DNA from 3 places in the Streptomyces sp. BF23-19 genome. Region 1 is predicted to be linked to each of the others. Evidence: riboswitches for the same ligand, from Rfam matches in the RefSeq annotation. Region 1 holds a riboswitch; each other region holds the start of a gene.
What was found. Region 1 has a riboswitch for thiamine pyrophosphate ahead of thiO (glycine oxidase ThiO). Riboswitches for the same ligand answer to the same signal wherever they lie in the genome.

Region 1 (10,340 bases):
GGCCATGCCGCCGGCCGCGATGCGGGCGTCGATGCGGTAGCGGCCGTCGAGCACGCGCCCGACGAGGGGGTCATCCAGGGTCGTATCCACCCGGCGATTCTACGAGCCGCCACCCGGCACCCGTCCTGGGCGGGTCGCCTTGCAGCGCACCTGTGACGTGTACGGTCCCGCACACGCGGGCATTCGTACGCCTCCTCAGAACGCCGGGCGTTCCGGGTCCAGGCTTGCGCGGCCGTCCGTGGGGGAGGACGCTTCCGCGAAGCGGCGTTGGGGGATGCGGCCCGCGCGGAAGGCGAGGCGGCCCGCCGAGACGGCGTCCCGCATGGCCGACGCCATGAGGACCGGTTCCTGTGCGCGGGTCACCGCCGAGGCCAGCATCACCGCCGCGCAGCCCAGTTCCATCGCCAGGGCCGCGTCGGACGCCGTGCCCGCGCCCGCGTCCAGGATGACCGGGACCGACGCGCGTTCCGTGATCAGCTCGAAGTTGTGCGGGTTGCGGATGCCCATGCCGGATCCGATGGGGGACCCGAGCGGCATGATCGCCGCGCAGCCCACGTCCTCCAGCTTCCGTGCGAGCACCGGGTCGTCGTTGGTGTACGGGAGCACCGTGAAGCCCTCGTCGACCAGGATCTCGGCGGCGTCCAGCAGCTCGACGCCGTCCGGCAGGAGGGTCCGTTCGTCCGCGACCACCTCCAGCTTGATCCAGTCCGTGCCGAGCGCCTCCCGGGCCAGCCGGGCCGTGAGGACGGCCTCGCCCGCCGTGAAGCAGCCCGCCGTGTTGGGGAGGACGGAGATGCCGAGCTTGGTCAACACGGACAGGACGGAGCCCTGGACCGTGGGGTCCAGCCGCCGCATCGCGACCGTGGTGAGTTCGGTTCCGGAGGCGACGAGGGCGCGTTCCAGGATGTCCAGGCTCGGGGCCCCGCCCGTGCCCATGATCAGGCGGGAGGTGAAGGTCCGGCCGCCGAGGGTGAAGAGGTCGTCCGCCATGTCGGTCAGCCCCCCTGTACCGCGGTGAGGATCTCGACCCGGTCGCCTTCGCCCACGACGGTGGCGGGCCACTGCCCGCGCGGGACCACGGTCTCGTTGAGTGCGGCGGCGACGCCGGAGGGGGCGGAGGTCAGGGTGGCGACCACCGTGTCGAGGGTGGCGCCGGCCGCGACCTCGCGCGGTTCGCCGTTCACGGAGATGGTCATGCGTACGACTCCTGACGTTCGGCGGAGAACCGGCGGGGGGTGAAGGGGCGCGCGATCTCCGGCAGTTCGCCGGTGGCCAGCAGCTCGGCGAGGACCTCGCCGGTGAGGGGGGTCAGTAGCACCCCGTTGCGGTAGTGCCCGGTGGCCAGGTGCAGGCCCGGCAGGTCGGTCGGGCCGAGCAGCGGGGCGTTGTCGGGGGATCCGGGGCGCAGTCCCGCCCGGGTCTCGGTGAGCGGGAGTTCGGTGATGCCGGGGACCAGTTCGTGGGCGTCGCGCAGGAGTTCGTAGACCCCGCCCGCGGTGACGGTGGTGTCCCAGCCGAGTTCCTCGCTGGTGGCGCCGACGACGAGTTCGCCGTTCTCGCGCGGCACCAGGTAGACGTGGCTGCCGCGGACGACGGCCCGGACGGTCCGCGACAGGAACGGCGCGTAGGCGGCCGGCACCGTGAGCCGCAGGACCTGGCCCTTGACCGGCCGTACGGGGGCCACGACCTGCGGCGGCACGCCCGCCAGCCGGCCGGTGAACGAGCCCGCGGCGAGGACCACCTGGTCTGCGAGCAGCTCCGTACCGTCGTCGAGGAGGGCTCCGGTCGCCCGGTCGGTGGTGGTGAGCAGCCGCTGCGCGGCCGTCCGGTGGATGGTCACGCCGGCGCGTTCGCAGGCGGCCAGCAGGGCGGCCGCGAGTCGGCGGGGGTCGACCTGGTGGTCGCCGTCGACGCGCAGCCCGCCGCGTACGCCCGGGGCGAGCATGGGCTCCAGGCGGCGGCACTCGCGGCCGGTGAGCCACTCGGACTCCAGGCCGCAGCGGCGCTGCAGGGCGTGCAGTTCGCGCAGGTGGAGGCGGTCGTCGGCGTCGAGGGCGACGGCGAGGGTGCCGCAGGTGCGGTAGCCGATGTCCAGGCCGCCGCTCGCCTCGGCGAGTTCGGCGGCGAACTGCGGATAGCGTGCGGCGGAGGCGAGGCCGAGGCCGAGCAGGGCCTCCTCGCCGTAGTGCAGTTCGGTGACGGGGGCGAGCATGCCGGCCGCGACCTGGGCGGCGCCGCCGCCGGGTGCGGGGTCGGCGAGTACGGTGCGCAGCCCGCGCGCGGCGGCCCGCCAAGCGGTGACCAGGCCGATGATTCCGCCCCCGATGACGAGGACGTCGGATCCCGTGGCGGAACCCTTCCGAGATGAGTGCATGGGCGTCCAGCCCCTCCCTTCGCCGGCATGACCCGGATCAGGTTCGTACGGTCGGAGGCCGGCCAGCCTCCCTCTCAGCCCGGTGCGCCGGACTCCCGCGATAGGTACGGTGGCCAGACTAACCCGGCCGTGGAGGGCGGGTAAGGCGGCACCTATTCCTGACGGAGCGTCAGATGATTAGGGTGGCGGCGTGAGCGAGCAGACGGAACAGAATCAGCGAGGCGTCGTGATCGTCGGCGCCGGAATGGCCGGGGTGCAGACCGCCGTGGCCCTGCGCGAACAGGGCTTCACCGGCCCCGTGACCCTGCTGGGAGCCGAACCCCACCAGCCCTACGACCGCCCCCCGCTGTCCAAGGCGGTACTCCTCGGCAAGGCCGAGGACTCCGCCTTCGACGTGGACTTCGAAGGCCTCGACATCGACCTCAGGCTCGGCGTCGAGGTCACCGGACTGCGCGCCGCCGTCCACGAGCTGGACACCGAGACGGGACCCGTCCCCTACGGGACCCTCGTCCTGGCGACCGGCGCGCAGCCGCTGACCATCCCCGGCACCGAGGGCGTCCCGGGCGTGCACCTGCTGCGCACGCTGGACGACGCCGCCCGGCTGCGCCCGGTGCTGGCCGCCTCCCCCCGGGCCGTGGTCGTCGGGGCGGGCTGGATCGGCGCCGAGTTCGCCACCGCCGCCCGGGAGGCGGGCTGCGAGGTCACCGTGGTCGAGGCGGCGGACCGGGTCCTGGCGGGGGCGCTGCCCGCCGAGGTCACCGAGCCGATGGCGCGCTGGTACCAGGAGGCGGGCGCGGAGCTGATCACCGGGGCGAAGGTCGCCGGGATCGAGGAGGGGCGGGTCCTGCTGGCGGACGGGCGAGCCCTGCCCGCCGGCGCGGTGGTGGTGGGCATCGGCGCGCGCCCCGCCACCGGATGGCTGGACGGGACCGGCGTGGAACGCGGCCCCGACGGATCGATCACCGCGGACGCGTACCTGAGGACCTCGCTGCCCGGGGTGTACGCGGTCGGCGACTGCGCCTCCTTCCCCTCCGGGCGGTACGGGACGCGACTGCTCGTGCACCACTGGGACAACGCCCTGCAGGGGCCCAGGGCGGTCGCGGCGAACATCCTGGCCGGGGAGCCGGCCCAGGTCTACGACCCGGTGCCGTACTTCTGGTCGGAGCAGTTCGGCCGCTTCGTCCAGTACGCCGGCCACCACGGCGGGGCCGACACCCTGATCCTGCGCGGGGATCCGGCCGGCCCCACCTGGTCGGCGTGCTGGCTGCGCGACGGCGCACTGGTCGCGGTCCTGGCGGTGGGCCGCCCGCGCGACCTGGCGCAGGGTCGCAAGCTCATCGAGACGGGCGTCCCCGTGGACCCCGCCAAGGTCGGCGACCCCTCGGTCCCGCTGAAGTCGGCCACGGCCTGACGGCCGCCGGGCTCCGCCCGGACCCGCGCCTCGAACGCCGGCGAGGCTGGATCGTGGCTGCTGCCGTCCACCTGGTGGGGGCGGACGCCCGTAGGGAAATCTCGGCCCCGCCGGCGTTCGCGGCGCGGGGTCCGGGGCGGAGCCTCGGCATGGACCGCGACCCGGACGGGGCTGCTCAGGTACCGGCGGCGGAGCCGAGATGGCAGGCTTGTGTCTGTGACCGAGATTGACGCAAAGATCGATGCCCTTGTCCCCTCATGGCTGTACCTCCCCGACATCGCGGAGATGCTGAACATCGAGGTGACCCGGGTCCGCCAGATGGTCAAGGAAGGGCAGCTCATCGCCGTCCGCCGGGGCGAGAACCGCTCCCTGCAGGTGCCGGCTCCCTTCATCGACGGCGACAAGGTCGTCAAGGGCCTCGTCGGTCTGCTGACCGTGCTGCGCGACGACCGCTTCACCGAGGAGGAGATCCTGGAATGGCTCTTCACCGAGGATCCGACCCTGCCCGGCACCCCCGTGCAGGCGCTGAGCGAGAATCGCGGCACGGAGGTGAAGCGCCGCGCTCAGGCGCTCGCCCTCTGACCTGATCGCCTTCGCTCCACAGCGGTGTACGGGCCCACGGCCGCGGCCCCGGTCCGTACACCGCATCCACCACGGGGGGTACACCCATGCAGCTGTCCGACGCCCGGCTCTACCTCTGCACGGACGCCCGCAAGCGCCAGGGTGACCTCCCCGACTTCCTCGACGCCGTGCTCTCCTCGGGCGTGGACATCGTCCAGCTCCGCGACAAGGGCATGGAGGCGGGGGAGGAGCTCGAACACCTCCAGGTCTTCGCCGAGGCCGCCCGCCGCCACGGCAAGCTCCTCGCCGTGAACGACCGCGCCGACGTCGCCCACGCCATCGGCTCCGACGTCCTGCACCTCGGCCAGGGCGACATCCCCGTCCCCGCGGCCCGCGCCATCCTCGGCGAAGGGGTGCTGATCGGCCGGTCCTGCCACGCCGAGGACGAGGTCGACGCGGCCGTCGCCGAAGCCGGCGTGGACTACTTCTGCACCGGCCCCTGCTGGCCCACCCCCACCAAGCCCGGCCGCCACGCCCCGGGCCTGGACCTCGTCCGGTACGCGGCCTCCCTGGAGCAGGACCGCCCCTGGTTCGCCATCGGCGGCATCGACGGCTCGAACCTGGACGAGGTGCTGGACGCAGGCGCCACCCGCATCGTGGTCGTCCGCGCCCTCACCGAGGCCACCGACCCCGGCGCGGCCGCCGCGGAGCTCGCCAAGCGGGTCCGGGCCCGCCTCGGCTGAGCCCCGTCCGCCCGGACGACGGGCGGTCGCGGTACCCCGTACGGACGCCTTCCGGCCAGAGCCGGGCCCACACGTGTCCAAAAACGTGTCCAAAAGGCGGACAAGGCTTCGGTGTCCGCCGGGCCGCGTCTAACCTGCCCACATGGCCTCTGGTACCGCTTCCACCTGGTCGGATCGTGCACACACGGTCCGCGACCTCCTCGCGTCCGGGCGCTCGTACTCCTTCGAGTTCTGGGCCCCGAAGACGGAGAAGGGCGAACGCAACCTTTGGAACGCCCTGCGCCGGGTCGAGGCGGTATCTCCCAGTTTCGTGTCCGTGACCTACGGAGCCGGCGGCTCCACCCGCGGTGGCACCGTCAAGGCCACCCAGGAGATCGCCGCGGACACCACCCTCACGCCCGTCGCGCACCTGACCGCCGTGGACCACTCCATCGCCGAGCTGCGCCACGTCATCGGCCAGTTCGCCGACGCCGGGATCCGCAACATGCTCGCCCTGCGCGGTGACCCGCCGGGCGACCCGATGGCCGAGTGGGTGTCCCACCCCGAGGGCGTGCACTACGCCGCCGACCTGGTGAGGCTGCTCAAGGAGTCCGGGGACTTCTGCGTCGGTGTCGCGGCCTTCCCCGAGATGCACCCCCGATCGACGGACTGGGATACGGACATCCGGCACTTCGTGGACAAGTGCCGTGCCGGCGCCGACTACGCGATCACCCAGATGTTCTTCGATCCCGAGAATTATCTGCGGCTGCGCGACAGCGTCGAGAAGGCGGGCTGCGACACCCCGATCATCCCCGAGGTCATGCCTGTTGTGGGCATCAAGCAGCTCGACCGACTGCCCCAACTGAGCACCGCGGTCTTCCCCGCGGACGTGAAAGAGCGCATGCTCGCCGTCAAGGACGACCCGGCCGCTGTACGCTCCATTGGCATCGAGTTCGCCACGGAGTTCTGCGCGCGGCTGCTGTCCGAGGGTGTCCCGGGGCTGCACTTCATCACGCTCAACAATTCCACGGCGACTCTCGAAATCTACGAGAACCTGGGCCTGCACCAGCGGGCCTGAGCGGCCGTCCCCGTTCCCGCGCCGGCGGCCGTACCGAGAGGGGCCATGCATGGGAATGACGGTCCTCTACATCGCGTTCGGTTTCGTCGCGCTGTGGCTGCTTGCCGAGGTCCTGATGCAGTACAAGGCCCGGCTCCGCTGGCGCCTGCTCGCCTTCGCCGGCTTCCTCGGCGTGGTCGCCGGCGTGATACTGCCGTCGGTGCCGGTCATCGGCGCCGGCGCGTTGGCGTTCGCCGTGGGCCAGACCCTGGTGACGCTGTCCTTCCGCAAGGGCTTCGTCGCCGGCTGGGCGGTGCGCCGCGGCGGTGAGCCCGTACGGAAGCAGACGCGCCGCCGCCGGGCCTCCGGCACCACGTCGGAGCCGGCCCTCAAGGTCACCGCGCTGCAGTACGAGGACACCGACGGGTCCGGATCCGAGGACCGGGACGGGGCCGCCGAGGAGCGGTCGTTCCGGGACGCGCCCCCGGCGGTCTACAGCACGGAGCCGGTTCCCGAGGACACCGGGTCCTACGGGATACAGAGTTTCGCGCCCCCCGCGGTCGACCGGACCGCGGCCTTCGCCTCGCCCTTCACCACGGCCGAGCAGGACGCCCACCAGTACGCGGCGTACTACGACCAGCAGAACCAGGGCGGCTACGACTACTCGGGCGGCTACCCGACGGGCGACCAGCAGCAGGTCTACGCCGCCTACTCGGACCCGTACATCGGCACCGGCGGCGGCGTCGTACCGCCCCAGCCGTACGACTACACCCCGTACGCCGACTACGGGCAGCAGCAGTACTCCACGGACACCCCGCCCGGCGGGGTCTGGGTCCCGCAGCAGCGGTCCACCGACGGGGCCGGCCAGTCCTACCCGATGGAGGACCAGGGCGAGCAGCCGCAGCAGTACCCGTACCCCCAGCAGGGCGGGTACGAGCAGTACCGCTACTGACGAACCCCGCCGCCGGTCACTGGGAGCCGCGGAACTCCGCGCCCTCCACGATCAGTCCGGCCACCAGGGCCCCGGTCATCCCGGCGTGCGCCAGCCCGCCGCCGGGGTGGGCCCAGCCGCCCGCCAGGTACAGCCCGGGCAGGGCCGTGGTGTTGGCCGGCCGCAGCAGTCGGCCCCCGGCCCCCGCGAGGGCGGGCGGGGGCACCGCGCCGCCCGGCGCACCGGTCGCCGCCTCGATGTCGGCCGGGGTACGCACCTCGTGCCACAACAGCCGCTCCCGCAGGCCCTGTACGGCCTTCTCCGCGAGGTTCAGCAGCTCGGTGGGCTCCGAGGTGCCGGGGCCGGGTACGGCGCTCACGGTGACCGCCTCGTGCTCCTCGTCGGGCCGGGTGGCCGGATCGTCCGGGCGCATGACGGTGACCTGGGTCCCGGGAGCGTGGACGACCGTCCGGTGCACGGCCGTGGCGGGGCGTGCGCCGCGCAGCGCGAGCAGCAGCGTGATCCGCCCCGGTACGTCGTCCCCACGGGCGGGAAGCGCATCCGACGGCCACGGCAGCGAACCGGCCGGCAGCTGCCGGGGGTCGATCCCGCACACCACGGTGTCGGCGGCCGCCTCACCGCCGTCGGCCAGCCGCACACCGGCCGCCCGGCCGTCCGCGACCAGGACCTCCCGAACCTCCGCCCCGAAGACGAAGGCGACCTTGCGCTCCAGGCAGCGCTCGTACACGGCGGTGGCCAGGGCCCGCATCCCGCCGCGCACGTTCCAGCTGCCGAAGGTCTGCTCCATGTACGGGAGCACGGCCGCCGAGGCGGGCGCGGTGGCGGGGTCGATCCCGTACCCGCGCACCACGCCGGTCAGCAGCTCCGCGAGGGCGCCGCCCAGCTCCCGGTCGGCCACCTCGGCGAGGGTCGGCGGGCGGCGGCGCAGCAGGCCGCTCCGGCGCAGGGCCGGGTACGGGTCGTCGCCCAGGCTCCGGCGGGCACCGGGCCGCAGCGGCTCCTCCAGCAGCGGGCGCCGGGTGGCGTCCCAGGCGTCGCGGGCGCGACCCAGGACGGCGTTCCAGCGCTCGCCCGCGCCCGGGCCGAAGGCGGATTCCAGGGCGGCGGCGACACCGCCGCGGGAGGCGCCGGGGAGGGTGACGTCGATGCCGTGGTGGGGGAGGACGTGCCGGACGGCCGGGTTCACCTGGACCATGTCGACGCAGGTCTCCAGCGGCCGCTTGCCGGTCTTCACGAAGAGATCGCGGTAGACGGCCGGCAGGTGCAGCAGCCCGGGCCCGGTGTCGAAGGCGAAGCCCTCGCGCTCGTACCGGCCCACGGCTCCGCCGTAGGTCGTCCCGCGTTCGTACACCGTCACCTGGTGCCCCGCCACGGCCAGCCGGGCCGCCGTCGCCATCGCGCCCATGCCGGCGCCGATCACCGCAATTCGTGCCATGCGGCCGAGCCTATCGACCCAGGTGGTGGCCCTGTGGTCAGCGGGGTGGGGCTCCGGTGGTCTCGCGGACCTCGGCAGCCAGCCGCTTCTCCTCGCGGCGCTGGGCGCGGCGGCGCAGGAAGCGGCGGATCCGACTCCAGAGGAAGATCACTATGGCCAGTCCGGCGGCCAGCAGCACGGCCGCGATGATCGCGGCGGCCTCGGGATTGAACATCGCGAAGGTCACGAGCCCGGCCACGCCGAGGTCCTCGGCGATGCTCATCCCCACATTGGTGAAGGGCTCGGGCGAGGTGTTGATCGCCATCCGGGTGCCGGCCTTGACGAAATGGCTGGCCAGCGCCGTGGAGCCGCCGACCGCGGCGGCGGTGATCTCGGGGAGCGAACCGGTCTGCCCGGCCAGCAGCGCACCGATCACCGCACCGGACACGGGGCGGATCACCGTGTGGACGGTGTCCCATATCGAGTCCATGTACGGGACCTTGTCGGCGATCGCCTCGCACAGGAACAGCACCAACGCGACGATCAGCACGTCCGTGCGTTGCAGCGAGGCGGGGACGTCGTCGGTCAGGCCGGTGCGGCCGAAGATGCCGAGCAGGAGGACCACGGCGTAAGCGTTGATCCCACTGGCCCAGCCGCTGGTGAAGACCAGGGGGAGCACACTCATCGGATCATCATGCCGTACGGGAACGCAGAAAAGTGAGGGGACGGCCGCACGGCGGCCATCCCCTCACCCACGTTGTCGGGGGCTAGTGCCCCTGCTCGTCACGGCGGCGCTGCCACCGTTCCTCGATACGGGTCATCATCGACCGACGCTGCCGGCTCCGGCCACGGGCCGGACCGCCGGTACTTCCGGAGACGGGCTGCTCGCCAGGCTTGGGTGCCTTGCGCCAACCGGTGACCACCAGGACCGTACATCCCAGCATGACGAGGAAACCCACCACGCTGATCCAGAGCACGTTCGGAATGATCACACCGGTCATGAGGAGCGCGATACCCACCACAATGCCTGCGACTGCCTGGTAGACCCGTCGCCGGGTGTACGTACGCAGTCCGCTTCCCTCAAGCGCTGTCGCGAACTTGGGATCTTCGGCGTACAGCGCTCGCTCCATCTGCTCGAGCATTCGCTGCTCGTGCTCCGAGAGCGGCACGGGAGTCCTCCTCATCCGTCGGTCGCGGGGGTGGCGACCAGGGGTCCCCTTCAGGATAGGCGGGGAATCGCCCCCGTGACACCCGCCCTCTGCGCCGCGTTCCAAAAGGACACGACCCAGAAATGACGCAGCCGATGAAAGCGCTGCGTGAAAACCGTACCGCCGTGGGGGCGGTCATTGAGGCCCTTATTCCCCAATGGTCCGTCCACCATGCCGGTCTTGCACCTGATCATACGGGGCCGACCGGCGGATCGGAGGGTGTGTGGCCGACTCCGCCCGCCGAAGGTCGCAGTTCAGGCCCGCTTCTCGCCCAGGACGTGCAGCTGGGTGGCGACCGCGTGGAAGGCGGGCAGCTCGGCGGCGGCCTCCTCCAGACGCAGCAGCGCCTCCACGGCGCCGGGCTCGGTGTCCACCAGGACCCCGGGCACGAGGTCGGCGAAGATCCGCACGCCGTGCACCGCGCCGACCGCGAGGCCGGCGCCGCCGACCAGCTCGGAGAGCTGCTCGGCGGTGAAGCGGCGCGGTACCGGGTCGCCGGAGCCCCAGCGGCCGGCCGGATCGGTCAGGGCGGTACGGGCCTCCGTGAAGTGCCCGGCCAGCGCGCGGGCCAGCACGGCCCCGCCGAGGCCGGCGGCCAGCAGGCTGAGCGTGCCGTCGGCGCGCAGCGCGGCCGCCGTGTT
Region 2 (10,340 bases), on a different contig from region 1:
GTCTCCGGCGCCAAAGCTAGGTCCACGTCGTCTTCTCCTTGTCGTCGCCGTGGTCACAGCCGCAGTCTGCCTGGCGGGTTCCCTCCATATCGGGAGGAAGCAGGACACGCTTGTGAACGCGTTCACATTCACAAGCATTATGTCGTACCACTCTCGGCCACCTTCGAGGGGGGTACCCCTCTAGCCAATCGATTCAACAGATTGTTGAATTCAGCGCATGCAGATACGAATCTCCTGGCCCGCGGGCCAGCTCACCGCAACCCTCGACGAGACCCCGACCAGCAAGGCACTGGTCGAGGCCCTGCCGATTTCCGCCTCCGCCAACACCTGGGGCGAGGAGGTCTACTTCGACACCGGAGTCTCCGTCGCGCTGGAGGACGACGCCCAGCAGGTCGTCGCCCCCGGCACGGTCGCGTTCTGGACCGAGGGCGACGCTCTCGCGCTGCCCTACGGCCCCACGCCGATCTCACGCGGAGGCGAGAGCCGCCTCGCGAGCCCGTGCAACGTGCTCGGCTCCTTCGACGGCGACCCCCGCCTGCTGTCCACCGTCCGCGACGGCGATCCCGTCCGCGTGGAACTCGTCTGACCGGCTCGGCCGCCTCAGCCGATTCCGCAGCCTCCGCGGCCTCGGCCGTCCCGGACAACCGGGACGGTCCGGCCGTCAGCGCCTAGAGCTCCTTGAAGAACGCCGCGGCCGCGTGCAGGAAGAGGTCGTTCGCCTCGGTCTCACCGATCGTGACCCGCAGGCCCTCGCCCGCGAAGGGCCGGACCACCACACCGGCCTTCTCGCAGGCCTCCGCGAACGCGCCGGTCCGCTCCCCCAGCCGCATCCACACGAAGTTCGCCTGCGTGTCCGGCACGGTCCAGCCCTGGGCGACCAGCGCCTCGTGCACCCGCGTGCGCTCGCTCACCAGCGCCCCGACGCGGCCCATCAGCTCGTCCTCGGCGCGCAGCGAGGCCACCGCCGCGTCCTGCGCGAGCTGGCTGACGCCGAAGGGCACCGCCGTCTTGCGCAGCGCCGCAGCCACCGGCTCGTGCGCCACCGCGAAGCCGACCCGCAGGCCGGCCAGCCCGTACGCCTTGGAGAACGTACGCAGCACGGCGACGTTCGGGCGGTTGCGGTAGAGCTCGATGCCGTCCGGTACGTCCGCGTCACGCACGAACTCGCGGTACGCCTCGTCCAGGACCACCAGGACGTCCGAGGGCACCTGGTCCAGGAAGCGCTCCAGCTCGGCGCGGCGCACGGCCGTGCCGGTGGGGTTGTTCGGGTTGCAGACGAAGATCAGCCGGGTCCGGTCGGTGATCGCCGCGGCCATGGCGTCCAGGTCGTGCACGTCGCCGTCGGTCAGCGGAACCCGCACCGAGGTAGCGCCCGAGATCTGCGTGATGATCGGGTACGCCTCGAAGGAGCGCCAGGCGTACATCACCTCGTCGCCCGGGCCGGCGGTCGACTGGATCAGCGACTGGGCCACGCCGACCGAACCGGTGCCCGTGGCGATGTGCTCGACCGGCACGCCGAAGCGCTCGGCGAGCTCGTTCACGAGGCCGGTGCAGGCCATGTCGGGGTACCGGTTGAAGTTCCCGGCCGCGGCGACCGCGGTCTCCAGCACGCCCGACAGCGGCGGATACGGGTTCTCGTTCGAGGACAGCTTGTACGCGACAGGCCCTCCCGCGGCAGCCGGCTTGCCGGGCTTGTATGTCGGAATGCCGTCCAGCTCGGCGCGCAGCTTCGGGCTCTTCTCGCTCACCGCAGGTCCTCCTCGACCGTCCCGTCCGACGTCGCCGTCGACTCAATACTGCTCACCTTATGAGGATTCCGCCGTTCCGAGAATGGGGGCGCCAGGAATGCGGGGGAGCGCACGCATATATGCGCGCGCCGGTGGCCTGCGCCGTGGCGCGCATCCCTCGTGCAGGTGAGTTGAGAACGGCCCGAGATCGCATCGTTTTGGCATGCCCGGACCCGACGACAAGCTCCACACTCACCCTCAGCGACCAAACACCTTCATTTCCAAGGTCATTTGGGGTGGCGAACCATGCAGAAACGTGCCTGTCAATGCCTGCATATGCACCCAGACCACCCTCCCCACCGAGCCCTACTATCGGCTCGCCATGACAGCAGCAGGGAAGCATCAGGTGAGCCGGACCGAGACCACCCGGCGGGCCGCCGGCCGACAGGGCCGGGCCGGCATCAGGGACGTGGCCGCCGCGGCGGGCGTCTCCATCACAACCGTCTCCGACGCGCTCAATGGCAAGGGACGGCTGCCCGACGCCACCCGCCGCCACGTTCGCGAAGTGGCCGACCGGCTGGGCTACCGCCCGTCGGCCGCCGCCCGCACCCTCCGTACCGGCAAGTCCGGCCTCATCGGCCTGACCGTGACGACGTACGGGGAAGAACCTTTCACCTTCACCGAATTCGCCTACTTCGCCGAGATGGCCAGGGCCGCCACCTCCGCCGCGCTCGCCCGCGGCTACGCCCTGGTCATCCTCCCCGCCACCTCCCGCCACGACGTGTGGTCCAACGTCGCCCTCGACGGCACCGTCGTCATCGATCCCTCCGACCACGATCCCGTCGTCACCGAACTGGTCCGCCAAGGTCTGCCCGTGGTCTCCGACGGCCGCCCCGCAGGCTCCCTCCCCGTCACCGCCTGGGTCGACAACGACCACGAGGCCGCCGTACTCGGCCTGCTCGACCACCTCGCCGCCGCCGGCGCCCGCCGGATCGGACTGCTGACCGGGACCACCACCGACACCTACACCCGACTCTCCACCACCGCCTACCTCAGCTGGTGCGAGCGCGTCGGCCAGGACCCGGTCTACGAGTCCTACCCCGCGCACGACCCGTGCGCGGGCGCCGTCGCCGCCGACCGGCTCCTCGCCCGCCCCGACCGGCCCGACGCGGTCTACGGGCTCTTCGACCCCAACGGCACCGATCTGCTCGCCGCCGCCCGCCGCTACGGCCTGCGCGTCCCCGAGGACCTGCTGCTCGTGTGCTGCAGCGAGTCCACCGTCTACGCGAACACCGAGCCGCCCATCACCACCCTGTCCCTCAAACCCCGCCGCATCGGCACCGCCGTCGTCCAGCTCCTCATCGACGCGATCGAGGGAGTGAACACCGGGCGTCCCGTCGAGCAGGTCGTCCCGACCGAACTCATCATCCGTACCTCGTCGCAGCGCCGACAGCCCCGCACGACCGTCAGCCCGCCCCGTTCGCCGGCCCAGGACTGACCGACAGACCGTCCGGTCGGCCTGTCGAGAGGCCGACCCAGGACCGTCCGAAGGTCATCCGAACACCGCACGAGCACCGACCAAGGACCGGCCGACGATTTCAGCAACACCGATATCGGTAGAAAACGGTAGGAACGATCCGCTCCGTAAAGGATTCACCACCCCTGGTGCGTCACAGAGCGCGAGCCGCATTCCTATGATGGGCGCACGACATCACGGACCCTCCTCCCTGGAGGTCAGGAGGGTCCGCAGGTGTACGGCAGCGCGACGGTGGTGGAGGGGTCGATGACTCAGGGGGCCGGTCAGGGACCCGCGATGCGGACGGACACGCTGCGGGACTTCCGGGTTCCAGTCACCGAACCCGCCCTGTACGCCGTATCCACGTCCACCGGGCTGCCCGGCGAGACTCCGGTCTACGGCGAGTACCCGGCGTACTACGAGGACGGCACGCCGAACATGCCCCCACAGCCGGGCTATCCGCCGCAGGCGCCCGTACAGCGGCCGGCCGTGCCTCAGCAGCAGCCGGTCGTACCGCAGCAGCCTGCCGGGCCCCAGCAGCCCGCGCAGCAGCCTTCGTACCCCGACACGCGTCTCCACCCGCACGCCGACGTGGAACCGGCCCACGCGTCGACCCAGGGCCCCGACGAGGACGAGCCCGAGGGCTACACCCCGACCTACCGGGACCTGCCCGTCATCGGGCGCGGCGCGCTCGGTGGCCCCGGCGACACCGTCCAGGTCCAGTACGTGCCCCAGGAGCAGGCCGCGGGCCCCGGCCCGCTCTACGTCGTCGGCGACGTCCACGGCTACCTCGACGAGCTCGTCACCGAACTCCACGCCCAGGGTCTGATCGACGCCGAGCGCCGCTGGTCCGCCGGCAACGCCCGGCTCTGGTTCCTCGGCGACTTCACCGACCGCGGCCCCGACGGCATCGGCGTCATCGACCTCGTCATGCGACTGTCCGCCGAGGCCGCCGCCGCCGGCGGCTACTGCAAGGCCCTGATGGGCAATCACGAACTCCTGCTCATCGGCGCCAAGCGGTTCGGCGACACCCCGGTCGTCTCCGGCGCCGGCACCGCCACCTTCCAGGCCGCCTGGCTCCTCAACGGCGGCCAGCGCACCGACATGGAGCGCCTGCAGGACGTCCACCTGCAGTGGATGTCGCGGCTGGACGCGGCCGTCCTGGAGGAAGGCCACCTGCTGCTGCACTCCGACACCACGGCCTACCTCGACTACGGCGACTCCATCGAGGACGTCAACGACACCATCCACGAGCTCCTCAACCGCGGCGACGCCGACATCACCTGGGACCTCTTCCGCAAGTTCACCAAGCGGTTCGCCTTCCGCGACGAGGGAACCGGCCCGGCGGCCGTACGGGAACTCCTCGACACCTACGGCGGCAGCCGCGTCGTCCACGGGCACAGCCCCATCCCGTACCTGCTCGGCGAGGTCGGCACCGAGGACGGCGACGAATCGCGCGGACCCGAGGCCGTGGACGGCCCGCACGTGTACGCGGAGGGGCTGGCCATCGCGATGGACGGCGGGGTGACGATGGCGGGCAAACTGCTTGTCGTACAACTCCCCCTGAGCGACTGAGAGCTTACGGAGAGGGGTATTTCCGGAAAGCCCCTGTCACGGCGTGGCGTGGGCGCTCTACCATCGCTCTATCCGTAGCAGGCTCTCCTCCGTTTGTGCCGGCGCCCGGGTCTACGCGGGCATACCGGCTTCTACGGAGCATCGGGGGATGCACATGACCAGCGCTCCGCACCTGCTGACCGAAGACCGACCGGAGTTCGATCGGCTCGTCGACGAGGCGCTGCGCGCCGCGCGCGAGCGGCCCGAGCTCGCCACCCTCGGCGAACGGCTGAACGCCGAACAGCTGCGCACCATGGCCCAGGGGGCCAGCGCCCTGCTGGCGGCAGCGGCCGCCGCCGAGTACGGCCACTACGTGAAGGTCCGCGAGGAACGACGCGACGAGGTACTGGCCTCGCCCGGTACGACGGGAGACGAGGACGGCGCCGAGGGCAGCGGTGGCGGCGCGGGCATCAGCGCCGTGGTCGCGGTCCTCGCGCCCGTCCTGGCGGGCACCGCCATGCTGATCTTCCTGCTCGTCGGCTACATCCTGAAGATGATCGAGCCCGAACCGGCCTTCGCCGAGACGATGCTGACGGCGGGTTGGCTCTTCGGCGGGCTCACCGCGGCCGCCCTGCTCTTCGCGGTGATCGGGCTGCTGGTGACGGCCGTCCGCAACAGCTCGACCGAGGTGGCGGCGGACGAGACCGAGGCGATACCCGACGAGGTCGCACGGGCCCGTGAGGCCTGGCGGCACGCGCTGCTGGAGCGCGGCATCATGCCGTTCCTGCGGGACGCGCTGGCCGACCCGAGCGCCGGCCCGGGCTTTCCGACCCCCCGCACACCGGCGGCGGGCCGCATCCCCAACCTGGGGTACAGCCGGCCGGACTTCACCAGTCCGGGGTCCCCGTCGGAGAGTCCCCGGCCCGGCTACACACCTCCGGACTTCACGAGCCCGGACTTCGGCGGTCCGGAACACCAGCCGGACCAGAACTGACCCCGTCCGCCACTTCAGCTGCTTCGGCAGGTGGTCGGGGGCCATCGGGCGGATCGGCCACGAGCTGGACCCGGAGTACCAGGTGGTCGCCTGACGGCGAGACGGCGAGGACCCGCGACTCCCCCCATAGGGTCGCGGGTCCTCGCCGTCAGCTGTGCTGTCCTGCTCTGCCTGTCCTGTCGTGCCGGTCGTGCCGGTCGTGCCGGTCGTGCCTGTCGTGCCTGTCCGACGACCGTGTCTGTCCGACGACCGTGCGCGTCAGTCGGCCAGCGGCAGGTAGACGCGGCTGCCCGAGGCCGCGAACTCGGCGGACTTCTCCGCCATGCCCGCCTGGATCTCTTCCGCCTTCAGGTCGCCACCGTGCTCACGGCGGATGTCCTGCGAGATCTTCATCGAGCAGAACTTCGGACCGCACATCGAGCAGAAGTGCGCGGTCTTGGCCGGCTCCGCCGGGAGGGTCTCGTCGTGGAACTCACGGGCCGTGTCCGGGTCCAGGGCCAGGTTGAACTGGTCCTCCCAGCGGAACTCGAACCGCGCGTCCGACAGGGCGTCGTCCCACTCCTGGGCGCCCGGGTGCCCCTTGGCCAGGTCCGCGGCGTGCGCCGCGATCTTGTACGTGATGACGCCGGTCTTGACGTCGTCACGGTTGGGCAGGCCCAGGTGCTCCTTGGGCGTCACGTAGCAGAGCATCGCGGTACCCCACCAGGCGATCATCGCGGCGCCGATGCCCGAGGTGATGTGGTCGTAGGCGGGCGCGACGTCCGTGGTCAGCGGGCCGAGCGTGTAGAACGGCGCCTCCTCGCAGATCTCCTGCTGGAGGTCGATGTTCTCCTTGATCTTGTGCATCGGGACGTGGCCCGGGCCCTCGATCATCGTCTGGACGTTGTGGCGCTTGGCGATCGTGTTCAGCTCGCCCAGCGTCTTCAGCTCGGCGAACTGGGCCGCGTCGTTGGCGTCCGCGATCGAGCCGGGGCGCAGACCGTCGCCGAGGGAGTACGTGACGTCGTACGTCGCGAGGATCTCGCAGAGCTCCTCGAAGTTCGTGTAGAGGAAGTTCTCCTTGTGGTGCGCGAGGCACCACGCGGCCATGATCGAGCCACCGCGCGAGACGATGCCGGTCTTGCGGCGGGCGGTCAGCGGCACGTAGGGCAGCAGCACGCCGGCGTGGACCGTCATGTAGTCGACGCCCTGCTCGGCCTGCTCGATGACCGTGTCCTTGTAGATCTCCCAGGTCAGGTCCTCGGCACGGCCGTCGACCTTTTCCAGCGCCTGGTAGAGCGGCACGGTGCCGATCGGGACGGGGGAGTTGCGCAGCACCCACTCGCGGGTGGTGTGGATGTTGCGGCCGGTCGAGAGGTCCATGACCGTGTCGGCGCCCCACTTGGTCGCCCAGGTCATCTTGTCGACCTCCTCCTCGATGGAGGAGGTGACCGCGGAGTTGCCGATGTTGGCGTTGACCTTCACCAGGAACCGCTTGCCGATGATCATCGGCTCGATCTCGGGGTGGTTCACGTTCGCCGGAAGTACCGCGCGACCTGCGGCGATCTCCTCGCGAACGACCTCGGGGGAGACGTTCTCGCGGATCGCGACGTACTCCATCTCCGGGGTGATCTCGCCCCGGCGGGCGTACGCGAGCTGCGTGACGGCGGCGCCGTCGCGGCCACGGCGGGGCTGGCGGGGACGGCCCGGGAAGACCGCGTCGAGGTTCTTGAGGCCCCCGCGCGGCGAGGTGTGCTTGATGCCGTCGTCCTCGGGGCGCACGGGGCGGCCCGCGTACTCCTCGGTGTCCCCGCGGCTGATGATCCAGTTCTCGCGCAGCGGCGCGAGACCGCGGCGGACGTCGGTCTCGATCTGCGGGTCGGTGTACGGACCGGACGTGTCGTAGAGCGTCACGTCCTTGCCGTTGGTGAGGTGGACCTGGCGGACCGGCACCCGGAGGTCGGGGCGGGAGCCCGCCAGGTATCCCTTGTGCCAGCCCGGCTGGCGCTCGGTCTGGCCGTCGGCGTCCTGGCTGACGGCAGGCGTGCGTGCGTCCTGAATGGTCATGAGACCTGATCTCCCTACGCCGGCATTACCCGGTAACAGGTTCGGCGGTCGACGCAGCCTCTTCCCGTAGGCATCTGTGATGCCCTTACGGTGATCAGCGTCCTCTCAGCCCGGTGCTCCGAGCTCCCGCGTTGTGCAAAGGTGCCCCCACGCTAGCGTCATCCATGGCGTGCTGAACAGTGGGCCCCCTCATCTCTTGCGATGATCTGCTGGTGACGCCCTCGCCGCAGCCCCCCACCGAGCCCACAGAGACCGTTGGCCACATCGGCCACCCGCATGCGAGCCCCGAACCGTCCGCCAGACCGTCCGACGGGCACTCCGACCGGCGCTCCGACGGCCATTCGGACCCGCATTCCGACCCGCATTCCGGCGGGGACTCCGGCGGGCGCCCCTCGGATCGGTCCCACGATCACGGACACGGACACAGCCATGGCCACGGCCCGGCGGCCCCCGTCTCGAAGCACCTGCGCAAGGTCATCGCCGCCGTGCTGATCCCCTTCGCCGCGGCCGTCTTCGTCGGCATGGTGGTGCTCTGGCCGGGCGGCGCCCCCGGCCACGAGCGCACGGGGGTGGGGTTCGACCGGCAGACCCAGCAGGGCGTGGTCACCTCGCTCGAACAGGTCGACTGCAAAACCGTGAACGCCGCCCAGGTACCGACGACCGCCGCTCCTTCCACCCCGGAGGGCCGCCAGGCGCAGGCCGAGCAGACCGGTGAGTGCAAGAAGGCCACCGTCGAGGTCAGCAGCGGCCCGGACAAGGGCCGCACCTTCGTGGAGGTCGTCCAGCCGGGCGCACCACGGCAGTTGGAGGACGGTCAGGAGGTGGTGGTGGCCTACGCGCCGGACGCGCCGCGCGACCTCCAGTACTCGGTGATCGACGTGAACCGCAAGCTCCCGATGGCGCTGCTGGCCGGCATCTTCGCGGCCGCCGTCGTCCTCGTCGGGCGGATGCGCGGGCTGTTCGCGCTGGTCGCGCTGGTGGTCAGCTTCGGCGTGCTGACCCTCTTCATCCTCCCGGCCATCCTGCAGGGTTCGAACCCGCTGGTCGTCGCGGTGGTCGGGGCGAGCGCCATCATGCTGATCGCGCTCTACATGTGCCACGGGCTGACCGCCCGTACGTCGGTGGCCGTTCTCGGCACGCTCGTCTCGCTGTTGCTGATCGGGCTGCTCGGTTCGGGGTTCATCGACTGGGCGTTCCTCAGCGGCAACACCGACGACAACACCGGGCTGATCCACGGGCTGTACCCGGACATCGACATGAGTGGTTTGCTGCTCGCAGGCGTGATCATCGGCTCGCTGGGCGTGCTCGACGACGTGACGGTCACCCAGACGTCGGCGGTGTGGGAACTGCACCACGCGGACCCCTCGATGGGGCCGCGCGCCCTCTACCGGGCGGCGATCAGGATCGGTCGCGACCACATCGCGTCGGTGGTCAACACGCTGGTACTGGCCTACGCGGGTGCCGCGCTGCCACTGCTCCTGCTGTTCTCGATCGCGAACAGCAGCATGGGTTCGGTGGCCAACAGCGAGCTGGTGGCGGAGGAGATCGTACGGACCCTCGTGGGGTCGATCGGCCTGGTGGCCTCGGTGCCCGTGACAACGGCGCTGGCCGCGCTGGTGGTTTCCGCCGACCGACCGGGATCCCCGGCCGGCGCCCCGGCCGCAGGGCCGGTCCGCGGCCGGGGGCGGCGGCGCAAGCGCTGATCAGCGGATCAACCGATCGGCCGGTCAGCTGGTCAGCTGGTCAACCGATCAGCCGGTCAGCTGGTCAGCCGGTCAGCCGGTCAGCCGGCGTTCTGCTCGTTCTGCTGCGATTCGGCGAGGATCTTGCCGAGGGCCTCGTCGAGGTTCTCCTCGAAGTCCCCGAGGTTGCGCTCCTGTCCGAGGGGAACGATCCGGTCGGTCCGGTCGAGGAACGCGACGAGCGGCGCAGCGCTGGCGCGGAACAGGGCCCGGTCGCCGCCGACCTGGAGGCGGATGTGGACGTCGGACAGATCCTCCGGGTGGGTGGGGGCGATGTGCACATCGCCGTCACCGCATGGCTTGTTGATGCCGTCGAGAAGGAGTTCCCGGCCGAACGCCCAGGTCACGGGCGCATCTCCGGGAAGGTGGAAGGTCAGGCGGACTGCGTAGGGGTCGCGTGCGTCGTACCGGAGTTCCACCGGAATCCGGAACGAGAGCTCCTCGGAAACGAGGAAGCTCATCATGACCTCTGCCTGTACCGACTCGCGCATTGACTACCCCGCTGTAGTTGAAGTGGCCAGGAATGATCCCCCAGGACCCACTTGACAAGAGTGGTGGAAGCGGTAGCAGATCACAAGGAGTGAGTTTTCAGATACTGATAGAGAACGAGAGGGTGCTCAACAGCGCGCCTACTTCACTCTGTAGCCGATTGACTACATAGAGCAATCGTTCTTCTTGGTGCAGAGGGAGAGAAATGGCCATCGTCGCGACCGTATCGCCGGCCGTAATGGGGATGGCGGCACAGATCGTGCCGAGGGCAT
Region 3 (10,340 bases), on a different contig from region 1:
CCGCGGAAGGTGCGGGACACCACCTCGCACCGCAGGCCCGCCGCGCGGAGCACGACCCCGGCCGGGCGGATCAGCAGCCGCTGCTCCCCCTCCGGGGAGCCGGCCGGTACCGGAACCTTGCCCCACGCGGTGGCGGCCGCGTCGCCCGAGACCACGGCCGGGACCACGTTCTCGAAGCCGAGGAAGCGCGCCACGAACTCCGACGCGGGCCGCTGCCACACCTCCAGGGGGGTGCCGGCCTGCGCGATCCGGCCGTCCCGCATGACCACCACCCGGTCGGCCAGGGCGAAGGCCTCGCCCTGGTCGTGCGTGACGGCCAGTACGGTCGTGCCCAGCCGGGAGAACAGCCCGCGCAGCTCCACCACCAGCCGCTCGCGCAGCCCCCGGTCCAGCTGCCCCAGCGGTTCGTCGAGCATCAGCAGCCTCGGTGACGGGGCCAGTGCCCGGGCCAGCGCGACGCGCTGCTGCTCGCCGCCGGACAGGGAGGCCACCGCCCGGGCCTGGGCCCCGGGGAGCCCGACCAGTTCCAGCAGTTGCGCGACCCGGTCCGCGGACGAGGCCCGTCCGGCTCCGCGCACCTTCAGCCCGAAGGAGACGTTCGCGCCGACGTCACGGTGCGGGAAGAGCTGGTGGTCCTGGAACATCAGGCCCACGCCCCGCCGGTGCACGGGGACGCCGGCCTGGTCGGCCCCGCCCAACAGCACCCGCCCGGCGGACATCTGCTGCAGTCCGGCGACGACCCGCAGCAGCGTGGACTTGCCGCTGCCGCTCGGTCCCAACACGCACACGACCTCGTGCTCGGCGACCGTGAGGTCCACGCCGTCCAGGGCGTACTGCGCCGCGCGCTCACCGAAGCGGACCGACACCCCCTCCAGCTGAAGCAGTGTCATCAGAATTCTCCGGAGGTCTTGTCGGGGCGCAGTCGCTCCAGTAGCAGCAGGGACACCGCGCACACCAGCATCAGAATCGTGCTCAGGGCCATCGCCTGCCCGTAGTTCAGCTCTCCGGCCCGCCCCAGCAGCCGCGCCACGGCCACCGGCAGCGTCGGCCGGTCCGCCCGCGCGATGAACACGGTCGCGCCGAACTCCCCCAGGGATACCGCGAAGGCGAACCCGGCCGCGATCAGCAGCGCCCGCCGCACCAGCGGAAGGTCCACCTCCCGCCAGGCCCGCAGCGGCGACGCGCCGAGCACCGCGGCGGCCTCGCGCAACCGCCCGTCCACCGCGCGCAGCACCGGCAGCATGGTGCGTACGACGAAGGGCACGCCCACCAGGGCCTGCGCCAGCGGCACCAGGATCCATGAGGTCCGCAGATCCAGCGGTGGCTCGTCCAGGGTGATCAGGAAGCCGAAGCCCACGGTCACGGCGGACACCCCGAGCGGCAGCATCAGCAGCGCGTCGAAGCCGCGTACGAAGCGGCCCTCGCGCCGGGTCAGCGCCGCGGCCGCGAGCCCCCCGATGACCAGGGCGATCGCGGTGGCGGCGAGCGCGTACTGCAGGGAGTTCCAGATCGCCTCCAGCGGGGCCACCAGGAAGGTCCCGCCGCCGGCGCCCGCGTCCTGCAGCGCCCGGTAGTAGCCGAGGCCGTAGCCGCCGGGGGTGTCGAAGGACCGCTCGACCAGCACGCCCAGCGGCGCCGCGATCAGCAGCGCGACGGTCAGCAGCACCCCTCCCAGCAGCGTGCGCTGCGCCCAGCCGCGCGGCCGGTGGGTGGTGCGTCCCGGGTCCACCAAGCTCAGGGCGGTCTCGCGCTTGCGCACGGTCCAGGCGTGCACGGCGAGGATCGCGCCGATCGCGGCGAACTGCACCATCGTCAGGACGGCCGCCGTCGGCAGGTCCAGGAGCTGCGCGGTCTGCCGGTAGACCTCCACCTCCAGGGTGGAGTACGCGGGTCCGCCGAGGATCAGTACGACGCCGAAGGAGCTGAAGGTGAACAGGAACACCATCAGGGAGGCGGCGGCCACCGCCGGGGCCAGCGCGGGCAGCGTCACCCGCCGCCAGGCGGTGAACCGGCCGGCGCCCAGCACGCGGGCGGCCTCCTCCTGGCGCGGATCGAGCTGGGCCCACAGCCCGCCGACCGTGCGGACGACGACGGCGTAGTTGAAGAAGACGTGCGCGAGCAGGATCGCCCAGACGGTGGTGTCGAGCCGGACTCCGACCAGGTCGTCCAACAGCCCGCCCCGCCCCAGCAGCGCGAGAAAAGCGGTGCCGACCACCACGGTCGGCAGCACGAAGGGCACGGTCACCACGGCGCGCAGCAGCTGCTTGCCCGGGAACTCGAAGCGCGCGAAGACGTACGCGGCGGGGAGGGCGATCAGCAGGGTGAGCAGGGTGGAGGCGAACGCCTGCCAGGTGGTGAACCACAGCACGTCGGCGATGTCGGGGCGGCCCAGCACCTCCGCGAACCGGCCGAACTGCCATCCCTCGTCGGTCTTCAGGCCGCGCCCGACGATCGCGGCGACGGGGTAGGCGAAGAACAGCCCGAAGAAGGCGAGGGGGACGGCCATCAGGGCGAACCGCACGGCGGTCGCCCGTGCCCCCTCGCGGGGGCCGGAGCCCGGCGTGGCGCCCCCCGACGCCACGCCCGGCTCCTTGGTACCGCTTACTTCACGACGAGCGCGGTCCATGCCTTGACCCACTGCTCACGGTTCTTGGCGATGGTCTCGGGAGCCACGTTCTCGGGCTTCTCGACCACCACACCGTGCTTGGTGAACAGCTCCGGCAGGGCGGCGTCCTTCGTCACCGGGTTCACGAACATCTGGAGCGGCATGTCCTCCTGGAACTTCTTGCTGACCAGGAAGTCCACGAGGGCCTTTCCGCCCTCCTCGTTCTTGGCGCCCTTGAGCAGACCCGCGAACTCGATCTGGCGGAAGCAGGTGCCGGTGGAGACGCCCGTGGGGGCCTCGGTCGGCTGGGGCTCGCCGTACAGGACCTCGACCGGCGGGCTGGAGGCGTACGAGACGACCAGCGGGCGGTCGCCCTTGGCCTTCTTGCCGCCCGCGGAGCCGGAGAAGCGCTCGTTGTAGGCCTGCTCCCAGCCGTCGACGACCTCGACGCCGTTGGCCTTGAGCTTGCTCCAGTAGTCCTTCCAGCCGTCCTCGCCGTACTTGCCGACGGAGGCGAGCAGGAAGCCGAGGCCGGGCGAGGAGGTCGCGGCGTTCTCGGTGACCAGCAGGTTCTTGTACTCCGGCTTGGTCAGGTCGTCCAGCGTCTGCGGCGGGGCGATCTTCTTCTCGGTGAAGTACGCCTTGTCGTAGTTGACGCAGATGTCGCCGGAGTCGATCGGGGTGACCCGGTGCTCCTTGTCGAGCACGTACTCGGGCTTGACCTCGGCGAGGCCCTTGGCCTCGTAGGGGGTGAAGATGCCGTTGTCGAGGGCGCGCGAGAGGAGGGTGTTGTCGACGCCGAAGAAGACGTCACCGCGCGGGGAGCCCTTGGTGAGGATCTCCTGGTTCAGGGCCGCGCCGGCGTCCCCGGACTTCAGGACCTTGACCGTGTAGCCGCTCTGCTGCTCGAACTCCTTGAGGACCGATTCGGTCACGTTGAAGGAGTCGTGGGAGACGAGCGTGACGGTCTTGGACTTCGGGGCGTCGCTCGCGCCGGCGGGCTTGTCCTTGGTGTCGCCGCCGCCGCAGGCGCTGAGCGTGGTGACGCCCAGCGCGGCCGCGAGCGCGACGCCCGCGATCTTCTTGGTGGTGCTCATCGGTGAATTCCTCCTGGGATGTCCAGGAGAAGACGCGGCCCTGCCCGGCGCTCTGCGAGAGCGGACGCCGGGCAGGGCGCAACAGCAAGAGTGGTGACCGAACTTCCTACCCCGAATGACCGGGGCGAGGTTCAGAGGGTCTGCGGATGACGGATACCGCACTCTCAGCGCTGTGGCGCTCCCCTGTCGGAATATGAAATTGGTTCGGCCACAGGGTACCCCGTGGCCGAATAGCGTCGAACAGAGGCGGAATCTAGCGTTCCGAGGCGGCCAGCTGGCCGCACGCTCCGTCGATCTCCTGGCCCCGGGTGTCCCGTACGGTCACCGGCACACCGTGGCGGGCGATGGCCTCCACGAAGGCCTTCTCGTCCTCGGGCCGCGAGGCGGTCCACTTGGAGCCCGGCGTCGGGTTGAGCGGGATCAGGTTGACGTGTACGCGCTTGCCCTTGAGCAGCTTGCCCAGGAGGTCACCGCGCCAGGCCTGGTCGTTGATGTCGCGGATCAGGGCGTACTCGATGGAGATCCGGCGGCCGGACTTCTCGGCGTACTCCCAGGCGGCGCCGAGCACCTCGCGAACGTTCCAGCGGGTGTTCACGGGGACGAGGGTGTCGCGCAGCTCGTCGTCGGGCGCGTGCAGCGAGACGGCGAGGCGGCACTTGAAGCCCTCGTCGGCGAAGCGCAGCATGGCCGGAACCAGGCCGACGGTGGAGACGGTGATGCCGCGCTGCGACAGACCGAGGCCGTCGGGCTCCGGGTCGGTGAGCCGGCGGATGGCGCCGACCACGCGGTTGTAGTTGGCGAGCGGCTCGCCCATGCCCATGAAGACGATGTTCGACAGCCGGGCCGGGCCACCGGGGACCTCGCCGTCGCGCAGTGCGCGCATGCCGTCGACGATCTGGTGCACGATCTCGGCGGTGGACAGGTTGCGGTCCAGGCCCGCCTGGCCGGTGGCGCAGAACGGACAGTTCATACCGCAGCCGGCCTGAGAGGAGATGCACATGGTGACCCGGTCGGGGTAGCGCATGAGCACGGACTCGACGAGCGTGCCGTCGTGCAGCTTCCACAGGGTCTTGCGGGTGGTGTCGTCGTCGCACGAGATGTGCCGGATGACGCTCATCAGGTCCGGCAGCAGCTCCTGCTGGAGCTTCTCCCGCGAGCCCGCCGGGATGTCGGTCCACTCGGCCGGGTCGTGCGCGTACCGGGCGAAGTAGTGCTGCGAGAGCTGCTTGGCCCGGAACGGCTTCTCGCCGATCGCGGCGACCGCCTCGCGGCGCTCGGCCGGGGTCAGGTCGGCAAGGTGCCGGGGCGGCTTCTTGACCCCGCGAGGGGCGACGAAGGTGAGCTCTCCCGGAACGGGGCGGGCCATGGCAGGTACTCCTTGTAAGACGAAAGGCGCGCCGCAGAAGCAGCGCGCCTTCCAAGAGTAACCGCCCGGCGTCCTGCGACGCCTTTTCGCAGGTCAGCCAGTACCTACGAAGGCTGCCAGCAGCAGCCACACCACGGGGGCCGTCGGAAGCAGGGAGTCCAGGCGGTCCATGATGCCGCCGTGTCCCGGCAGCAGGGTGCCCATGTCCTTGATGCCGAGGTCCCGCTTGATCATCGACTCGCCCAGGTCGCCCAGGGTGGCGCTGACCGCGACCGCGAGGCCCAGCAGCAGACCCTGCCACCAGGAGCCGCCGTCGATCAGGAACTCCATGCACAGCGCGCCGGCCACCATCGCGAAGGCCACCGCGCCGAACAGTCCCTCGCGGGTCTTGCCGGGGCTGATGCGCGGCGCGAGCTTCGTCTTGCCGAAGCGCCAGCCGACCGCGTAGGCCCCGGTGTCGCTGACCACGGTCAGGAGCAGGAAGGTGATCACGCGCTGGGGACCGTCGTCGGCGGTGAGCAGCATCGCGACGAAGGTGGCCAGGAAGGGCACGTAGAAGGCCGCGAAGGCGCCCGCCGTGACGTCCTTGAGGTAGTCCTCGGGCGGTTCGGTCATCCGCCACACCAGGACCGCCAGCACGGTCAGGGCCATCGCGACCCAGGCGCCCTCGGCCCCCCGGACGTATCCGGCGATGACCATGGCGGCGCCACCGACCGCGAGCGGGACCAGCGGGGCCTTGATGCCCTTCTGCTCCTGCAGTCGGGAGGTGAGCTCCCACAGGCCGACGACGACCGCGACGACGATGACGCCGACGAAGACGGCCTTGACGATCAGCAGCGAGGCGAAGATCACCGCGCCGAGACCCACGCCCACACCTATGGCGGCACGCAGATCCCGGCCCGCGCGCTTCTTCGGCGGCGGGGGCGAGGCGTCCTGCGGCTGCTGGGCGTGCGGAGGCGGGGGGCTGGGCATGGGCTCCTGCGACGGCGTATCGGCGCGGAAGAGGGGGCCGCTGTCGGCGGCGACCCCCCGATCGCGTGCTTCCCGGTCGTCGAAGTCACGGCCGGCGGCATCGGGCACGATGGGCATGGGCCGAGTGTGCGGGCCCACCTGCGCATCGTATGCGGGACCCGCCGGAACCGGCTCCGGCTGCCAGGAAGAGTCGTTCATCAGACTTCGAGGAGCTCGGCTTCCTTGTGCTTCAGGAGCTCGTCCACCTGCGCGACGTACTTCGCGGTGGTGTCGTCGAGCTCCTTCTCCGCGCGGCGCACCTCGTCCTCGCCGGCCTCCTTGTCCTTGACCAGCTTGTCAAGGGCGTCCTTGGCCTTGCGACGGACGGCGCGGAGCGAGATCTTCGAGTCCTCGGCCTTGGTGCGCGCGACCTTGATGTACTCCTTGCGGCGGTCCTGCGTCAGCTCGGGGAAGGTCACCCGGATGATGCTGCCGTCGTTGCTCGGGTTGACACCGAGGTCGGAGTCGCGGATGGCCTGCTCGATGTTACGCAGGGCGCTCTTGTCGAACGGGGTCACGATCGCCATGCGCGGCTCGGGCACCGAGAAGGAGGCGAGCTGGTTGATGGGCGTGATGGCGCCGTAGTACTCCGCCACGATCTTGTTGAACATCGCCGGGTGCGCACGGCCGGTGCGAATCGCGGCGAAGTCTTCCTTGGCGACGACGACGGCCTTTTCCATCTTCTCCTCGGCCTCGAGGAGGATCTCTTCGGTCACCACGTGCTCCTGCATGTCAGATATGGATGGTTCAGGCGGGCGGGCGGGGCCGGCGAGCCGCCCTGCGACTCGCTCGGTCCGGCAGCGGACTGCTAGGCCCGGGTTTCCTGGTCGCTCACGAGCGTGCCGATCTTCTCACCCTTGACGGCGCGGGCGATATTGCCCTCGGCCAGAAGCTCGAAAACGAGGATCGGAAGCTTGTTGTCGCGGCAGAGCGTGATCGCGGTGGCGTCGGCGACCTTGAGGTCGCGGGAGAGGACCTCGCTGTACTCCAGCGCGTCGAACTTCACCGCGTCCGGGTTCTTCTTCGGGTCGGAGTCGTAGACCCCGTCGACACCGTTCTTGCCCATGAGCAGGGCCTCGGCGTCGATCTCCAGGGCGCGCTGGGCGGCCGTGGTGTCGGTGGAGAAGTAGGGCATGCCCATGCCGGCGCCGAAGATGACGACGCGGCCCTTCTCCAGGTGCCGCACGGCACGCAGCGGGATGTACGGCTCCGCGACCTGGCCCATCGTGATGGCGGTCTGCACGCGGGAGTCGATGCCCTCCTTCTCCAGGAAGTCCTGGAGCGCGAGGCAGTTCATGACGGTACCGAGCATGCCCATGTAGTCGGACCGGGCCCGGTCCATGCCGCGCTGCTGGAGTTCGGCGCCGCGGAAGAAGTTGCCGCCGCCGATCACGACGGCGATCTCCGCGCCGTCGCGGACCACCGCGGCGATCTCGCGCGCGATGGCGTGGACGACGTCGGGATCGACGCCCAGTCCTCCGCCACCGGAGAAGGCCTCGCCCGACAGCTTCAGCATGAAGCGGCGGCCCTTCTGGTCCTGGTCGCTCTTGTCGTCGGATGCGGTGTGGGGGTCCACGCCCTGATTCATGGAGATCTCCTCGTGCACATACGAAGAAGGCCATTGCCGGTGGGTCCTTGCGGTTCCCTCTACGGCAATGGCCTCCTCGTCAGATCTGCGGTCGCCTCGCGCGAGCGCGGACGACTGCTTCAGACCCTACCGGGGTCCGGTGTCCGTCGCGTACGGACGGACTCAGATGCCGACCTTGATGCGGGTGAAGCGCTTCAGGGTGACACCGGCCTCGTCCAGAACCTTCTGGACGGACTTCTTGTTGTCCAGGGCGTAGGCCTGGCCGAGCAGCGTGGCGTCCTTGAAGAAGCCGTTGACGCGACCCTCGACGATCTTCGCGATGGCAGCCTCGGGCTTGCCCTCCGCGCGGGTGACCTCTTCGGCGATGCGGCGCTCGGACTCGACCTTCTCGGCCGGAACGTCCTCGGCGGACAGCCACTGCGGGGCGAACGCGGCGATGTGCTGCGCGACGCCGCGGGCGACCTCGGCGTTCTCCTTGTCGAGCTCGACCAGGACGCCGATCTGGAACGGCAGGTCGGGCATCGTGCGGTGCATGTACGCGGCCACGTAACCGCCGGTGAACTGCGCGAAGCGGTCCAGGACGATCTTCTCGCCGAGGTTGGCGTTGGCCTCGTCGACGAAAGCGGTGACGGTCTTGCCGGGCTCGATCTCGGACGCGAGCAGCGCCTCGATGTCGGCCGGGGAGGTGGCGGCCACGTGGGCGGCCAGCTGGTTGGCGACGGCCAGGAACTTCTCGCCCTTGGCGACGAAGTCGGTCTCGCACTTCAGCTCGACGATGACACCGGAGGTGTTGTCGTCGGCGATGAGGGAGACGACCGCACCGTTCTCGGCAGAACGGCCCTCGCGCTTGGCGACGCCCTTCTGACCCTTGATGCGGAGCGCTTCCTGGGCCTTCTCGACGTCACCGTCGGCGTCCACGAGCGCGTTCTTGCAGTCCAGCATGCCGGCGCCGGTGAGCTCGCGGAGCTTCTTGACGTCAGCGGCGGTGTAGTTCGCCATGAGTCTGTGATTCTCTCTCGAAGTCGTAGATCTACGGGTGAACGGCGGAGGCGCCGCGCCCTGGGCGCGGCTCCCCCGCCGTCATCGTCCGTGCTGCGAGTGCCCGGCGTGTGAACGCCGGGCACTCTCAGTGGGTCAGGCCTGCTCGGCGTCGGCGGCCGGGGCCTCGACAGCCTCGACAGCCTCGGCGGCCGGGGCGTCGGCGGCGGGGGCCTCGGCGGCGGGGGCCTCGGCAGCCGGAGCGGCCTCGGTCTCGTCGGCCTTCTTCTCGCCCTCGAGCAGGTCGCGCTCCCACTCGGCGAGCGGCTCGGCGGCGGCCTTCTCGCCCGGCTTCGAGTCGCCGGTCGCAGCGCCGGAGCGGGCGATGAGGCCCTCGGCGACGGCGTCGGCGATCACGCGGGTGAGCAGGGTGACGGAACGGATCGCGTCGTCGTTGCCCGGGATCTTGTAGTCGACCTCGTCGGGGTCGCAGTTGGTGTCGAGGATCGCGACGACCGGGATGTGGAGCTTGCGCGCCTCACCGACGGCGATGTGCTCCTTCTTGGTGTCGACGATCCAGACGGCGCTGGGAACCTTCGACATCTCGCGGATACCACCGAGGGTCTTCTCCAGCTTGATCTTCTCGCGGGAGAGGACCAGGAGCTCCTTCTTGGTGAGACCCGAGGCGGCGACGTCCTCGAAGTCGATCGCCTCAAGCTCCTTCAGACGCTGAAGGCGCTTGTAGACGGTGGAGAAGTTGGTGAGCATGCCACCCAGCCACCGCTGGTTGACGTACGGCATACCAACGCGCGTCGCCTGCTCGGCGATGGCCTCCTGGGCCTGCTTCTTGGTACCGACGAACATGATGGAGCCACCGTGCGCGACGGTCTCCTTCACGAACTCGTAGGCGCGGTCGATGTACGACAGCGACTGCAGCAGGTCGATGATGTAGATGCCGTTGCGCTCCGTGAAGATGAAGCGCTTCATCTTCGGGTTCCAACGGCGGGTCTGGTGACCGAAGTGGACGCCGCTTTCCAGCAGCTCCCGCATCGTGACGACGGCCATGGCCATCTCCTTGGTTTCTCGGTTTGGTTCCTGACGCCCCACCGCGCCCTGCCCCCATGAGGGACCGAGAGACGCTGCCACCTGGCTGTTTCAGCCTGGTGTTGGGGCGTGCGAAGTCGACCCGGTGACCCGGATCGCCACAAGAAGTGTACGGGACCCGGCGGTATGCCGGGTGACGGCGCTGTCCACAGTGCCCCGGCCGTCCACAGGCCCGGGCGGCGGTCCGAGTGCGCGCGGGACGCTGGGGCCCATGACGACCTTGCTGCTCAGCCTGCTCCTGGCCCTGGCCCAGTCGGCCCTTCCCGGGGTCCGCCCGCTGCCCGCCCCGCTGTCGGTGGCCCGCTGGTGGGACCCGCCGCCGACCCCCTACGCGGCCGGTCACCGCGGTGTGGACCTGTCCGCGCCGGTGGGCACGCGGCTCCGGGCGGTCGCGGCCGGCCGGGTCCACCACGCCGGGCCCGTCGCCGGGCGCGGAGTGCTCTCGCTGGCCCTGCCGAACGGGCTGCGCACCACCTACGAGCCGGTCCGGCCCCTGGTCACGGAGGGCGAGCAGGTCACGGCCGGCCAGGTGGTGGCGGTGCTGACGGAGGGCTCGCACTGCCCGGCGCCCTGCCTGCACTGGGGCCTGCT

Region 2: it holds a riboswitch for thiamine pyrophosphate, as region 1 does, so the genes downstream of both, thiC (phosphomethylpyrimidine synthase ThiC) here and thiO (glycine oxidase ThiO) in region 1, are expected to answer to the same signal.
Region 3: it holds a riboswitch for thiamine pyrophosphate, as region 1 does, so the genes downstream of both, AB8A24_RS14125 (thiamine ABC transporter substrate-binding protein) here and thiO (glycine oxidase ThiO) in region 1, are expected to answer to the same signal.

What each region holds. Positions count from the first base shown of each region.
Region 1 is NZ_JBGBPT010000063.1:12,438-22,777, reverse strand. It holds gene pknB (Stk1 family PASTA domain-containing Ser/Thr kinase) at 1-90, opposite strand, end outside; gene AB8A24_RS29735 (thiazole synthase) at 196-990, opposite strand; gene thiS (sulfur carrier protein ThiS) at 996-1,196, opposite strand; gene thiO (glycine oxidase ThiO) at 1,193-2,374, opposite strand; TPP riboswitch at 2,372-2,483, opposite strand; gene AB8A24_RS29720 (FAD-dependent oxidoreductase) at 2,565-3,785, shown strand; gene AB8A24_RS29715 (Rv2175c family DNA-binding protein) at 4,002-4,367, shown strand; gene thiE (thiamine phosphate synthase) at 4,454-5,089, shown strand; gene metF (methylenetetrahydrofolate reductase [NAD(P)H]) at 5,232-6,146, shown strand; gene AB8A24_RS29700 (hypothetical protein) at 6,196-7,077, shown strand; gene AB8A24_RS29695 (phytoene desaturase family protein) at 7,094-8,512, opposite strand; gene AB8A24_RS29690 (DUF4126 domain-containing protein) at 8,550-9,176, opposite strand; gene AB8A24_RS29685 (DUF3040 domain-containing protein) at 9,259-9,660, opposite strand; gene AB8A24_RS29680 (methyltransferase) at 9,954-10,340, opposite strand, start outside.
Region 2 is NZ_JBGBPT010000002.1:122,094-132,433, reverse strand. It holds gene AB8A24_RS01825 (cytochrome ubiquinol oxidase subunit I) at 1-26, opposite strand, end outside; gene AB8A24_RS01820 (cyclophilin-like fold protein) at 218-586, shown strand; gene hisC (histidinol-phosphate transaminase) at 669-1,748, opposite strand; gene AB8A24_RS01810 (LacI family DNA-binding transcriptional regulator) at 2,110-3,225, shown strand; gene AB8A24_RS01805 (metallophosphoesterase) at 3,511-4,818, shown strand; gene AB8A24_RS01800 (hypothetical protein) at 4,967-5,791, shown strand; gene thiC (phosphomethylpyrimidine synthase ThiC) at 6,050-7,837, opposite strand; TPP riboswitch at 7,832-7,977, opposite strand; gene AB8A24_RS01790 (YibE/F family protein) at 8,017-9,540, shown strand; gene AB8A24_RS01785 (SsgA family sporulation/cell division regulator) at 9,621-10,070, opposite strand; gene AB8A24_RS01780 (helix-turn-helix domain-containing protein) at 10,168-10,340, opposite strand, start outside.
Region 3 is NZ_JBGBPT010000020.1:37,714-48,053, reverse strand. It holds gene AB8A24_RS14135 (ABC transporter ATP-binding protein) at 1-890, opposite strand, end outside; gene AB8A24_RS14130 (ABC transporter permease) at 890-2,506, opposite strand; gene AB8A24_RS14125 (thiamine ABC transporter substrate-binding protein) at 2,602-3,702, opposite strand; TPP riboswitch at 3,788-3,897, opposite strand; gene rlmN (23S rRNA (adenine(2503)-C(2))-methyltransferase RlmN) at 3,956-5,068, opposite strand; gene AB8A24_RS14115 (phosphatidate cytidylyltransferase) at 5,162-6,238, opposite strand; gene frr (ribosome recycling factor) at 6,238-6,795, opposite strand; gene pyrH (UMP kinase) at 6,888-7,667, opposite strand; gene tsf (translation elongation factor Ts) at 7,830-8,666, opposite strand; gene rpsB (30S ribosomal protein S2) at 8,802-9,710, opposite strand; gene AB8A24_RS14090 (M23 family metallopeptidase) at 9,961-10,340, shown strand, end outside.